3 regions of the Kitasatospora sp. NPDC001527 genome follow, and region 2 is predicted to be linked to each of the others. Evidence: riboswitches for the same ligand, from Rfam matches in the RefSeq annotation. Region 2 holds a riboswitch; each other region holds the start of a gene.

What was found. Region 2 has a riboswitch for cyclic di-AMP ahead of ABT238_RS35750 (transglycosylase family protein). Riboswitches for the same ligand answer to the same signal wherever they lie in the genome.
Region 1: it holds a riboswitch for cyclic di-AMP, as region 2 does, so the genes downstream of both, ABT238_RS22785 (M23 family metallopeptidase) here and ABT238_RS35750 (transglycosylase family protein) in region 2, are expected to answer to the same signal.
Region 3: it holds a riboswitch for cyclic di-AMP, as region 2 does, so the genes downstream of both, ABT238_RS21540 (transglycosylase family protein) here and ABT238_RS35750 (transglycosylase family protein) in region 2, are expected to answer to the same signal.

What each region holds. Positions count from the first base shown of each region.
Region 1 is NZ_JBEPAM010000026.1:36,795-40,047, reverse strand. It holds gene ABT238_RS22785 (M23 family metallopeptidase) at 323-1,300, opposite strand; cyclic di-AMP (ydaO/yuaA leader) riboswitch at 1,304-1,471, opposite strand; gene ABT238_RS22780 (MFS transporter) at 1,782-3,253, shown strand, end outside.
Region 2 is NZ_JBEPAM010000069.1:16,482-19,734, forward strand. It holds gene ABT238_RS35745 (hypothetical protein) at 1-820, opposite strand, end outside; cyclic di-AMP (ydaO/yuaA leader) riboswitch at 1,207-1,367, shown strand; gene ABT238_RS35750 (transglycosylase family protein) at 1,354-2,646, shown strand; gene ABT238_RS35755 (hypothetical protein) at 2,795-2,995, shown strand; gene ABT238_RS35760 (LacI family DNA-binding transcriptional regulator) at 3,089-3,253, opposite strand, start outside.
Region 3 is NZ_JBEPAM010000023.1:102,942-106,194, reverse strand. It holds gene eno (phosphopyruvate hydratase) at 1-531, opposite strand, end outside; gene ABT238_RS21540 (transglycosylase family protein) at 786-1,733, opposite strand; cyclic di-AMP (ydaO/yuaA leader) riboswitch at 1,739-1,887, opposite strand; gene ABT238_RS21535 (cytochrome P450 family protein) at 2,119-3,253, opposite strand, start outside.

The DNA of each region.
Region 1 (3,253 bases), on a different contig from region 2:
CCGCCGGACCGGTCGGACGATGACTGCCCGACAGCATCGGGGCGCGGCGGGCGAGCCCGCAACGAGAGGTGACCCGCCGTCACCCTCACAGGGTTGACGCGCCGTTCGAAGCCCCGGTCGTCCCGTTCGACCGGAAACGGCGACGGCCGGCCCGGCCCGCGAGAGGTCTCGCGAACCGGGCCGGCCGGACGGGCGTGTCCCGCGCCCGTCGGTCCACTGGAGGTGCGGCGATCACCCGGTCGAGCGGTCACCCGACATGACCATTCCGGAGGAGTCGTTTCGCCCCGCACCCAGCGGTGGCTGGTGCGATCCGGCCCGAGGGTCAGATCGAGACGCCGTGCGCCCGCAGGTAGGCGATCGGGTCGATGTCCGAGCCGTACTCCGAGCCAGTGCGGACCTCGAAGTGCAGGTGCGGGCCGGTCACGTTGCCGGTCGCGCCGGAGAGGCCGATCTGCTGGCCGACGGTGACGGTCTGGCCGACCTTGACGCCGATCGAGGACAGGTGCGCGTACTGGGCGTACTTGCCGTCGGCGAGCTTGATCTCGACCTCGTTGCCGTAGGCGCCGCCGTTGCCGGCCTTCACCACGGTGCCGGCCGCGATGGCGCGCAGCGGGGTCCCGGTCGAGGCGACGAAGTCGGCGCCGGTGTGGTGACCGGAGGCCCACATCGAGCCGGCCACGCCGTAGGCGGTGCCGAGCTTCGGGTTGGCCAGCGGGGCGACGAAGCCGGAGGTGGCGGCGACGACCGGGGTCGCCACCGGGGCGGCGACGGTCTGGGGCTGGACGGCGGGCTTGACGGCCGGGGCGGCCGGCTTGGCGGCGGTGGTGGCGGGGGCGGCCGGCTTCGGGGCGGCCGGCTTCACCGCGTCCTGCGAGACCTTCGGCTTGGCGGCGGGCGCGGCCGGCTTGGCGGCCGGGGCGGCCTTGGCGCCGAGCGCGAGCTGCTGGCCCGGGAAGATGAGGTTCGGGTTGGCGCCGATGACCGAGCGGTTGTGCTCGTACAGCGCCTGCCAGCCGCCGTCCACGTTCTTCGCGGCGGCGATCTTCGAGAGGGTGTCCCCACCGACGACCTTGTAGCTGTCCGCGACCGGGGCGGCGGCCGGGGCGGCCGGGGCGGCGGGAGCGGCCGGAGCGGTCTTCGCGGCCGGAGCGGTCTTCGCGGCCGGGGCGGCCGGGACCTCGTGGGCCTGGGCGGTGACGGTGGTCACCAGCGGGAGGGCGAAGGCGGCACCGGTGACGGCGGTGGCGATGCCGATCCGGGCGGCGCGGGGCAGGGCGATACGACGAGCCTGTGCGGGCATGGAAAATGTCCTCTCCGACGCCTGCGAGGTGAGCTGTCGGGTTCGGGCTGGAGTTGCCCGGCCGCGTGAAAGGCGGCTTCACCCCAAGCCGGTCCGCGAAGAATTCGGGTCCGGCGACTTACCTGTGGGTCCCCCGCTCCTGCCGTACAGAGTTCGTTGCGTACCACCGGGCAGCGGCAGGACTAGGCGTTCCACCCGGTGGCCACCCGGGCTGACGCCGGGCGGTCGCTGAACTAAAACTCATCCGTTCGGGTGAAGCAATGTCGATCTCCACGACCCGGGACCAAAGTCCGCACCCCCGTGACACTCCGCCGAAAAGGCATGCACAGTACGCACACAATCCATTCACAGTGCGCAGGTGATCCACGACCCTGCGCCGACATCGGAGTCGGTACGCACACGATCACTCACGCAGCGGAGATCCCCCGACACACCCCCGGTGACCCTTGTCACGTCGGCCCCGCGGGACGGACCATGGGCCGTGGCCACCTCCGAGGCCGGCACCCTGCGGTTGAGCACCGCGCGGGGTCGCTGGGTACTTCTGGCGACGGTGCTCGGCTCCAGCATGGCGATGCTCGACGGAACCGTCGTGAACGTCGCGCTGCCCCGGATCGGCGCCGATCTCGGCGCCCAGCTCGACGCCCTGCAATGGACGCTCAACGCCTATCTGCTCACCCTGGCGGGCCTGATCCTGCTCGGCGGAGCGCTCGGCGACCGGTACGGCCGGCGCCGGGTCTTCCTGCTCGGCGTGGTCTGGTTCGCCGCCGCCTCCGCGGCCTGCGCCGCCGCGCCCACCATCGAGGTGCTGATCCTGGCGCGTGCCGTGCAGGGCATCGGCGGGGCGCTGCTCACCCCCGGCTCGCTGGCGATGCTCCAGGCGGTCTTCCACCCGGAGGACCGCTCGGCGGCCGTCGGCCTCTGGTCGGGGTTCGGCGGGGTCTCGGCGGCGGTCGGCCCGTTCCTCGGCGGCTGGCTGGTGGACGGGCCCGGCTGGCGCTGGATCTTCCTGCTGAACCTGCCGCTGGCGGCGCTGGTGGTGGTGGTCTCCGCCCGGCACGTGCCGGAGAGCCGGGACGAGTCCGCGACCGGCCGCTTCGACGTGCTCGGCGCGGTGCTGGCCGCCCTGGCGCTGGGCACGGTCACCTATGCGCTGACCGCCGCCGGGAACGGCCTGTCCGCCGTGGTCTGGGTCACCGGCGTGGCGGGCCTGCTGCTGGGCGCCGCCTTCATCACCGTCGAGCGCCGCACCCCGGAGCCGATGCTGCCGCTCGGCCTCTTCTCCTCACGGCTGTTCACCGCCGTGAACCTGGTCACCCTCGCCGTCTACGCGGCGTTCAGCGGCGTCTTCTTCCTGCTGGTCGTCCAGTTGCAGATCGTCTCCGGCTTCTCCCCGCTGGTCTCCGGGCTGGCCCTGGTGCCGATCACCGTGATCATGCTGGCGCTGTCCGCCCGGGCCGGCCAGCTGGGCAAGCGGATCGGCCCCCGGCTGCCGCTCACCGTCGGCCCGATGCTCTGCGCGGCGGGCGTGCTGCTGATGCTGCGGATCGGCCCCGACGCCTCGTACTGGACGGACGTGCTGCCCGCCGCCGCGGTGATGGGCAGCGGCATGGTGCTGCTGGTCGCCCCGCTGACCGCCACCGTGCTGGCGGCGGTGGAGGTGCGGCACGCGGGCATCGCCAGCGGCGTCAACAACGCCGCGGCCCGGGCGGCCGGCCTCTTGGCGGTCGCCGCGCTGCCCGCGCTGGCCGGCCTGAGCGGCGACGCCTACCGGGTCCCCGACGCGGTTGACTCCGCCTTCCGCACGGCGATGCTGATCTGCGCCGGGCTGCTCGTGGCCGGCGGTCTGATCGCGCTGGTCACCGTGCACGGCAACGTCCTGGCCCCGGAGGACGCGCACCCGGTGGCCGAGCCGGACTGCCGCTACGCGTGCGCCACCAACGCCCCGCCCCTGGA
Region 2 (3,253 bases):
GCGGGGCATCCAGGGTGACGGTGGTTCCGCTGACGGACCGGATGGTGACGAGGTCGTAGCCGGCGGCGAAACCCTCCTGGTCGGGCGGGCCGGTCGGGGTGACGGCGAGTTCGTCGCCGGGCAGCCAGCCGGCCGGCGGGGAGGTGAGGTTGACGACCGTGTCGCCGGCCCCGAGCTCGCGGTCGGCGCGGACCCAGGCGGTCTTGGCGGCGCCGTCCAGCCGCAGGTAGCCGGCGCCGGTGACCCAGAGGCCGACGTCGGTGTCGACCACCTTCATGCCGTCGCCCTGGAACCGCTTCTCGTCGACGCCGGGGAAGCGCAGGGTGTGGACGTGGCCGCCGTCGGGGGCGAGGGCCAGGGCGCCGCGGACCTCGACGTTCCCGGCGGCGGCGAGGGTGACGGTGCGGTCGGCGGCGAAGGTGAGCGCGCCGCCCGGCTCGACCAGCAGGGAGCCGACCTCGGCGTCGGTGTCGAGCAGGACCCGGTCGGTGATCCGCACCGCGCTGCGCGGTCCCGGCGGGCTGCCGCCCCAGCCGGCCCGGTCGGACCAGCGGCGGCCGCCCTGGTCGACGGTGGGCGCGGGGGCGGGCTGCTCGGGGGCGCCGGTACCCGGGGGGCCGGTGCCGTCCGGCGGGGCGGCGCCGTGGCCGCCGTCGGAGCCCATCGGGCCGGCGGCCTCGGTCGGGGTGGTCCCGATGACCGCGGCCGGGGTGACCAACCGGGTCTCGCCGGTCAGCGAGCGGCGCAGGATCTCCTCGCCGCTGATCGCCGCGAAGGCGGTGCCGACGGCCAGCCAGCGCAGTAGTGCCCGGCGGGTCAAGTGAGTTCGGGACGGTTCGGTCGGGATGTCCGCTCTGCGGTGCTTTGCCCGGCGATGCGCTCCGCGTGGCCGGGCGGCCGGACGGGGGGTGTTCGGCTCCTCGTCGATGCCCATCGGTGCGTAGCCCTCTCTCCGGACGGCTGCGGCGGTGCCGGCGCGCCGCCGACGCTCTGAAGCATAGGCAGTTGCGTTGGCCACGACCGGCGTTGCGGAAAACCGGTCATTTCTGATCATGAAGGACAGCCGCTCAGCACGGATTTCGCAAACCGTGACGAGCGTCACACATGTTTGCGGTTTGAACGCGCCTCTGCTTAACGTGCTCCCCGTTCGTGGCCACACGGACCCAGCACGTCCGCGACGCCGAGTCCTGCCGTCGGGCGCGCTGGCAGCGCAATGCACCACGGCAGGAGCGGGGGAACCACAGGTAGTTCGCCCAGGACCGGTCCTCGGACCGGCCCCGGGCTAGGGGTGAAGCCGCGTCCACAGCGCGGCCGGGCAACTCCGGCCCGAATCCGACAGCTCACCTCGCAGGCGTGGGAGAGGACCACGTCTTCATGCTGCCCACCAACGGCACCCGACTGTCCGGCCGTACCCGTCGCGCGATCGCCGCCCTCGGCGTCGCGGGCATCGGCCTCACCGTCCCCGGCCTGACCGCCGGCACCGCCTCGGCCGCCTCCGTCGCCACCTGGGACAAGGTGGCCCAGTGCGAGAGCGGCGGCAACTGGAGCATCAACACCGGCAACGGCTTCTACGGTGGCCTCCAGTTCACCAACTCCACCTGGTCCGGGTTCGGCGGCACCGCGTACGCCGCGCGCGCCGACCTCGCCACCAAGGACCAGCAGATCGCGATCGCCGAGAAGGTCCTGGCCGTGCAGGGCCCCGGCGCCTGGCCGGTCTGCTCGGTCAAGGCCGGTCTGACCAAGGGCGGCACCCCGGCCGCGGTGGACACCTCCGCCGCCGCCAAGCCGGCCACCCAGGCCCCGGCCGCGCAGACCCCCGCCGCGCAGTCCCCCGCCGCGCAGGCCCCGGCCGCCAAGCCGGCGGGCAAGCCCGCCGCGCAGCCGCAGGCCGCCACCACCGCGCCCGGCACCGCCCCCGCCGCCGAGCAGCGCCAGAGCGACCGGCAGTGGCGTCAGCAGAGCGGCCAGCGGGCCTCCGAGGCCTACACCGTGGCCGCCGGCGACTGGCTGTCCACCATCGCCGACGAGCAGCACGTCCAGGGCGGCTGGCAGCGCCTGTACGAGCTCAACCGCGCCACCCTGACCGACGGCCCGCACGCCATCTACCCGGGCCAGCGGCTGAGCCTGGGCGACCGTGCCCAGGGCCAGGGCTTCGACTGGTTCAACCGCGCCCAGGGCGACACCCGGGCTCCGTCCGCGCAGACCCAGACCCAGACCCCGGCCACCAAGCCGGCGAACAAGCCCGCCGCGCAGGCCGAGACCCCGGCGCCGGCCCCGACGGCCACCGGCAGCATGGCCGCCGCCGTCGCCTTCGCCCAGTCGAAGGTCGGCCAGGCCTACGTCTACGGCGGCACCGGCAACGGCGGCTGGGACTGCTCCGGCCTGACCCAGGCCGCGCTGCGCGCCGCGGGCATCTCCGTCCCGCGCGTCGCCGCCGACCAGGCCGCCGCGTCCACCCACGTCTCGCTGGACGCCCTCAAGCCGGGCGACCTGCTGTTCTGGTCCAACAACGGCAAGGACTCCGGCGTCTACCACGTCGCGCTGTACATCGGCGACGGCAAGTACGTCGAGGCCGCCAACCCGAGCTCGGGCGTGCGGACGCAGACCGTCGCCAACTGGGCGCCGGACTTCGCCGGCCGGGTCTGATCCCGTCACGCCGCGGCCCCCGGGGAGAGTCCGGTCGCTCCTCCCCGGGGGCCGCGGCATGCCCGGACGCGGGCGCGCGAAGAGCGGCCATGGTCAAACCGGGGCCGCACCGGGCATGCTGCTGCCCTGCACCCGAGGAGGAGTCACCATGGCCCAGGTCACCGTCACGCTCGACGCCAACCTCGCGATCGACGCGATGATGCTGTCCGGCACCAGGAACCCGCAGGACGCCGTCGAACTGATCCTCCGCGACTACCTGGAGCGGGGCCGGCGCACCGAGACCCGCACCGGCGACGCCGCCGACGGCCACCGGGTCATCCAGGACCGCCCGGTCGCCCAGGAGGGCTGAGCGGCCGCAACGCCGAAGGGGCCCGGGAGCACATCCGCTCCCGGGCCCCTTCGGCACCCTGATCGGCGCACGGGCCGCTCAGTACACGGCTGCTCAGCGCGCGCGGGCGCCGGTCGAGCCGCGCATCACCAGCTCCGGCTGGAACATGAACTCCCCGCGCTGCGCGGCGTTGCCGCCGACCTCCTCCAGCAGCGCGTCCACCGCCGCGGTGGCCATCGCCTCCACCGGCTGGCGCACGGTGGTCAGCGGCGGCTCGGT
Region 3 (3,253 bases), on a different contig from region 2:
CTCGGAGAAGGACTCCGCGCCGATCGGGGCGATCATGAACTCCTGGATGTCGACGTTGGAGTCCGCGTGCGAGCCGCCGTTGAGGATGTTCATCATCGGGACCGGCAGGACGTGCGCGTTCGGGCCGCCCAGGTAGCGGAACAGCGGCAGGTCGCTGGCCTCGGAGGCGGCGTGCGCGACGGCCAGCGAGACGCCCAGGATGGCGTTGGCGCCGAGCGAGGACTTGTCCGGGGTGGCGTCCAGGTCGAGCATGGCCTGGTCGATCAGGCGCTGCTCGGTGGCGTCGTAGCCGACCAGCTCCGGGCCGATCTGCTCGATGACGGCCAGGACGGCCTTCTCCACGCCCTTGCCGAAGTAGCGGTTCTTGTCGCCGTCGCGGAGCTCCAGCGCCTCGAAGGCACCGGTGGAGGCACCCGACGGGACGGCGGCACGGCCGGTGCTGCCGTCGTCGAGGCCGACCTCGACCTCGACCGTGGGGTTGCCGCGCGAGTCGAGAATCTCACGGGCTACGACGACATCGATGGACGGCACGAGGCATCTCCTAGCGGAAGCAGGTTCGGCTGACGGTGGGTGCAGTCGGCCGGACGATTGCGGAGTCGTTACGACCAGAGCCTAACCGCACGGGCTGTCCGGGCCACGTCGACCTCGGCTCCGTCTCAGCGTGTGGCCCGGCTACCCACCGGTAGTTCACCTGGTTGCCCGGCCGGAGAGGTCCGGATGCGGACGAAGGGGGCCCAATCGGCCCCCTCCGTCCGCTCGGCCGGACCTCGCCGGTCGAACGGGTGTCAGCCGAGGGTCAGGACCTGGCCGGGGACGATCAGGTTCGGGTCGGCGCCGATGGTGCCGCGGTTGCCGTCGTACAGGGCGTGCCAGCCGCCGGAGACGCCCTGGCCGGCGGCGATCCCGGCGAGGGTGTCGCCGGAGCGGACGGTGTAGCCCTGGCCGGCCGACTGCTGCGGGGCGGCGGGGGCGCTCTGGGCGGCCTGGCCGGCGTACTGCTGGTAGACGCTCTGGTGGCTGGTCCAGTACCAGGCGCCGTTGCTCTGGTACCAGTACACCTTGGCGTCGGCGTCCCAGCCGGCCTTGCCGGAGAAGGCCGGGGACTGCGGAGCCTGCTGCTGGACCTGCGGGGCCTGCTGCTTGGGCTGCGGCGTCTGCTGCTTGGGCTGCTGCTGGGCGCTCTGCGGCGCGTACTGCCGGGCCTGCGGCTTGGCGGCCTGCTGCTGCGGCTGGGCCTGCGGAGCGGCGGCCGGCTTCGGGGCGGCGGCCTTCGGGGTCTGCTGCTGCGGCTGGGCCTGCGGCTTCGGGGCGGCCGGCTTGGCGTCCGTCGAGGTGTCGACCGCCGCCGGGGCGCCGCCCTTGCTCAGGCCGGCCTTCTTGGAGCAGACCGGCCAGGCGCCCGGGCCCTGCGAGGCGAGGACCTTCTCGGCGACCGCTATCTGCTGCGCCTTCGAGGCCTGGTTGGCCTGCGGCGCGTAGGCGGCGCCGCCGTACGCCTTCCAGGTGCTGGGGGTGAACTGGAGGCCGCCGTAGAAGCCGTTGCCGGTGTTGATGCTCCAGTTGCCGCCGCTCTCGCACTGGGCGACCGCGTCCCAGGTGGAGACCGGGGCGGCGGAGGCGCCGGTGGCGCTCAGGATGGGCATGGCCAGCCCGACGCCGGCGACACCGGCGACGGCGATGGCCTTCTCGGCCTGGGTACGGCGACGGTGACGACCGGTTCCAACGAACAGCATGACGAGGTCCCTCTCCGCACGCCTGCGAGGTGAGCTGTCGGGTTCGGACCGGGAGGTGGCCCGGCCGCGCGGAGGCGGCTTCACCCCTAGCCGTGGGAGACGGCACGAAACCTGGTTCCCCCGCCCCTGCCCAGGGTTCTGGTCGGTTTCCCGTGACGCGGCGGGCAGGACTCGGCGTTCCGCGGACGGGGCCCGCAGCGGCGGGCTCCACGGAGAGTAGACAGATCTTCAGAGCAATCACAAGCTCATATCGTCGATATCACACGAACATCACGTCACGTGATGGATTGCCTACCAACCGAAGCGGTATGTCCGGATTGATGCGGGTTCAGACCCCTGTGAAACACGGTTCGGAGAGCATCCGTCAGCGTGTCGTGGGTGTCCGTCAGGCCTCGCAGGCGCCGCCGGGAACGGCCAGGTCAGGCCTTTTCTCCGGCGTGAATTCCACCGGAAGTTCACGAAGTCCACGCATGATCAGACCACCGCGCCAGCGCAGGTCCCCGGGGTCGGCGGCGAGCCGAAGGTCCGGCAGCCGGGTCAGCAGGGTGGCCAGCGCGGCCCGCCCCTCCAGCCGCGCCAGCGGCGCGCCGATGCAGTAGTGGATGCCGTGCCCGAACCCCAGGTGCGGGTTGTCCGTCCGGGCCAGGTCCAGGGTGTTCTCGTCGGCGAACCGCGCCGGGTCCCGGTCCGCCGCCGCGAGCACCACCAGCACCGGGTCGCCGACCGGGATCTCCACCCCGCCGATGGTCAGCGGACTGGCCGCGAACCGCCAGGTGGCCAGCTCCACCGGCCCGTCGTAGCGCAGCAGTTCCTCGATCCCGGTCTCCAGCAGCGCGCTCTCGCCGCGGCCGACCGACTCCTGGAGCAGGGCGCGCTGCCCCGGGTTGCGCAGCAGCGCGTACACGCCGTTGCCGATCAGGTTGACCGTCGTCTCGAAGCCGGCGAACAGCAGGATGAAGGCCATCGCCGCGGCCTCGTTCTCGGTCAGGTGCTCGCCGTGGTCGCTGGCCCGGATCAGCCCCGAGATCAGGTCGTCGCCGAGGTCCGCCCGCTTGCGGTGGATCAGCTCCGCCAGGTAGGCCCGCATCCGCTTCACCGCGCGCCCCACGCCGCCGCGCTGACCGCTGCCGTGGCCCGGTTTGGTGTGTCGCAGCATCATCCCGGCCCAGTCCCGGAAGTCGTCCTGGTCCTCGGCGGGCACCCCGAGCAGGTCGCAGATCGCGTAGATGGGGAGCGGGAACGCGAACTCGTGGATGAGGTCGGCGGACCCGCGGGCCGCGAAGCCGTCGATCAGCCGGTCGGTCAGCTGCTGCACCCGCGGCTCGAACGCCGCCACCCGGCGCGGCGTGAACGCCTTGGACACCAGCCGGCGCAGCCGGGTGTGGTCCGGCGGGTCGATGTTCAGCAGGTGCGTCATGAGGTCGGCCTGGCGCTCGCCCGGGATGCCGACCCGGCCGGTGCGGTGGGCCTGCTCGCTGTGGTGCACCGGGTTCTTGGAGAGCCGGCTGTCCGCGAGCGCC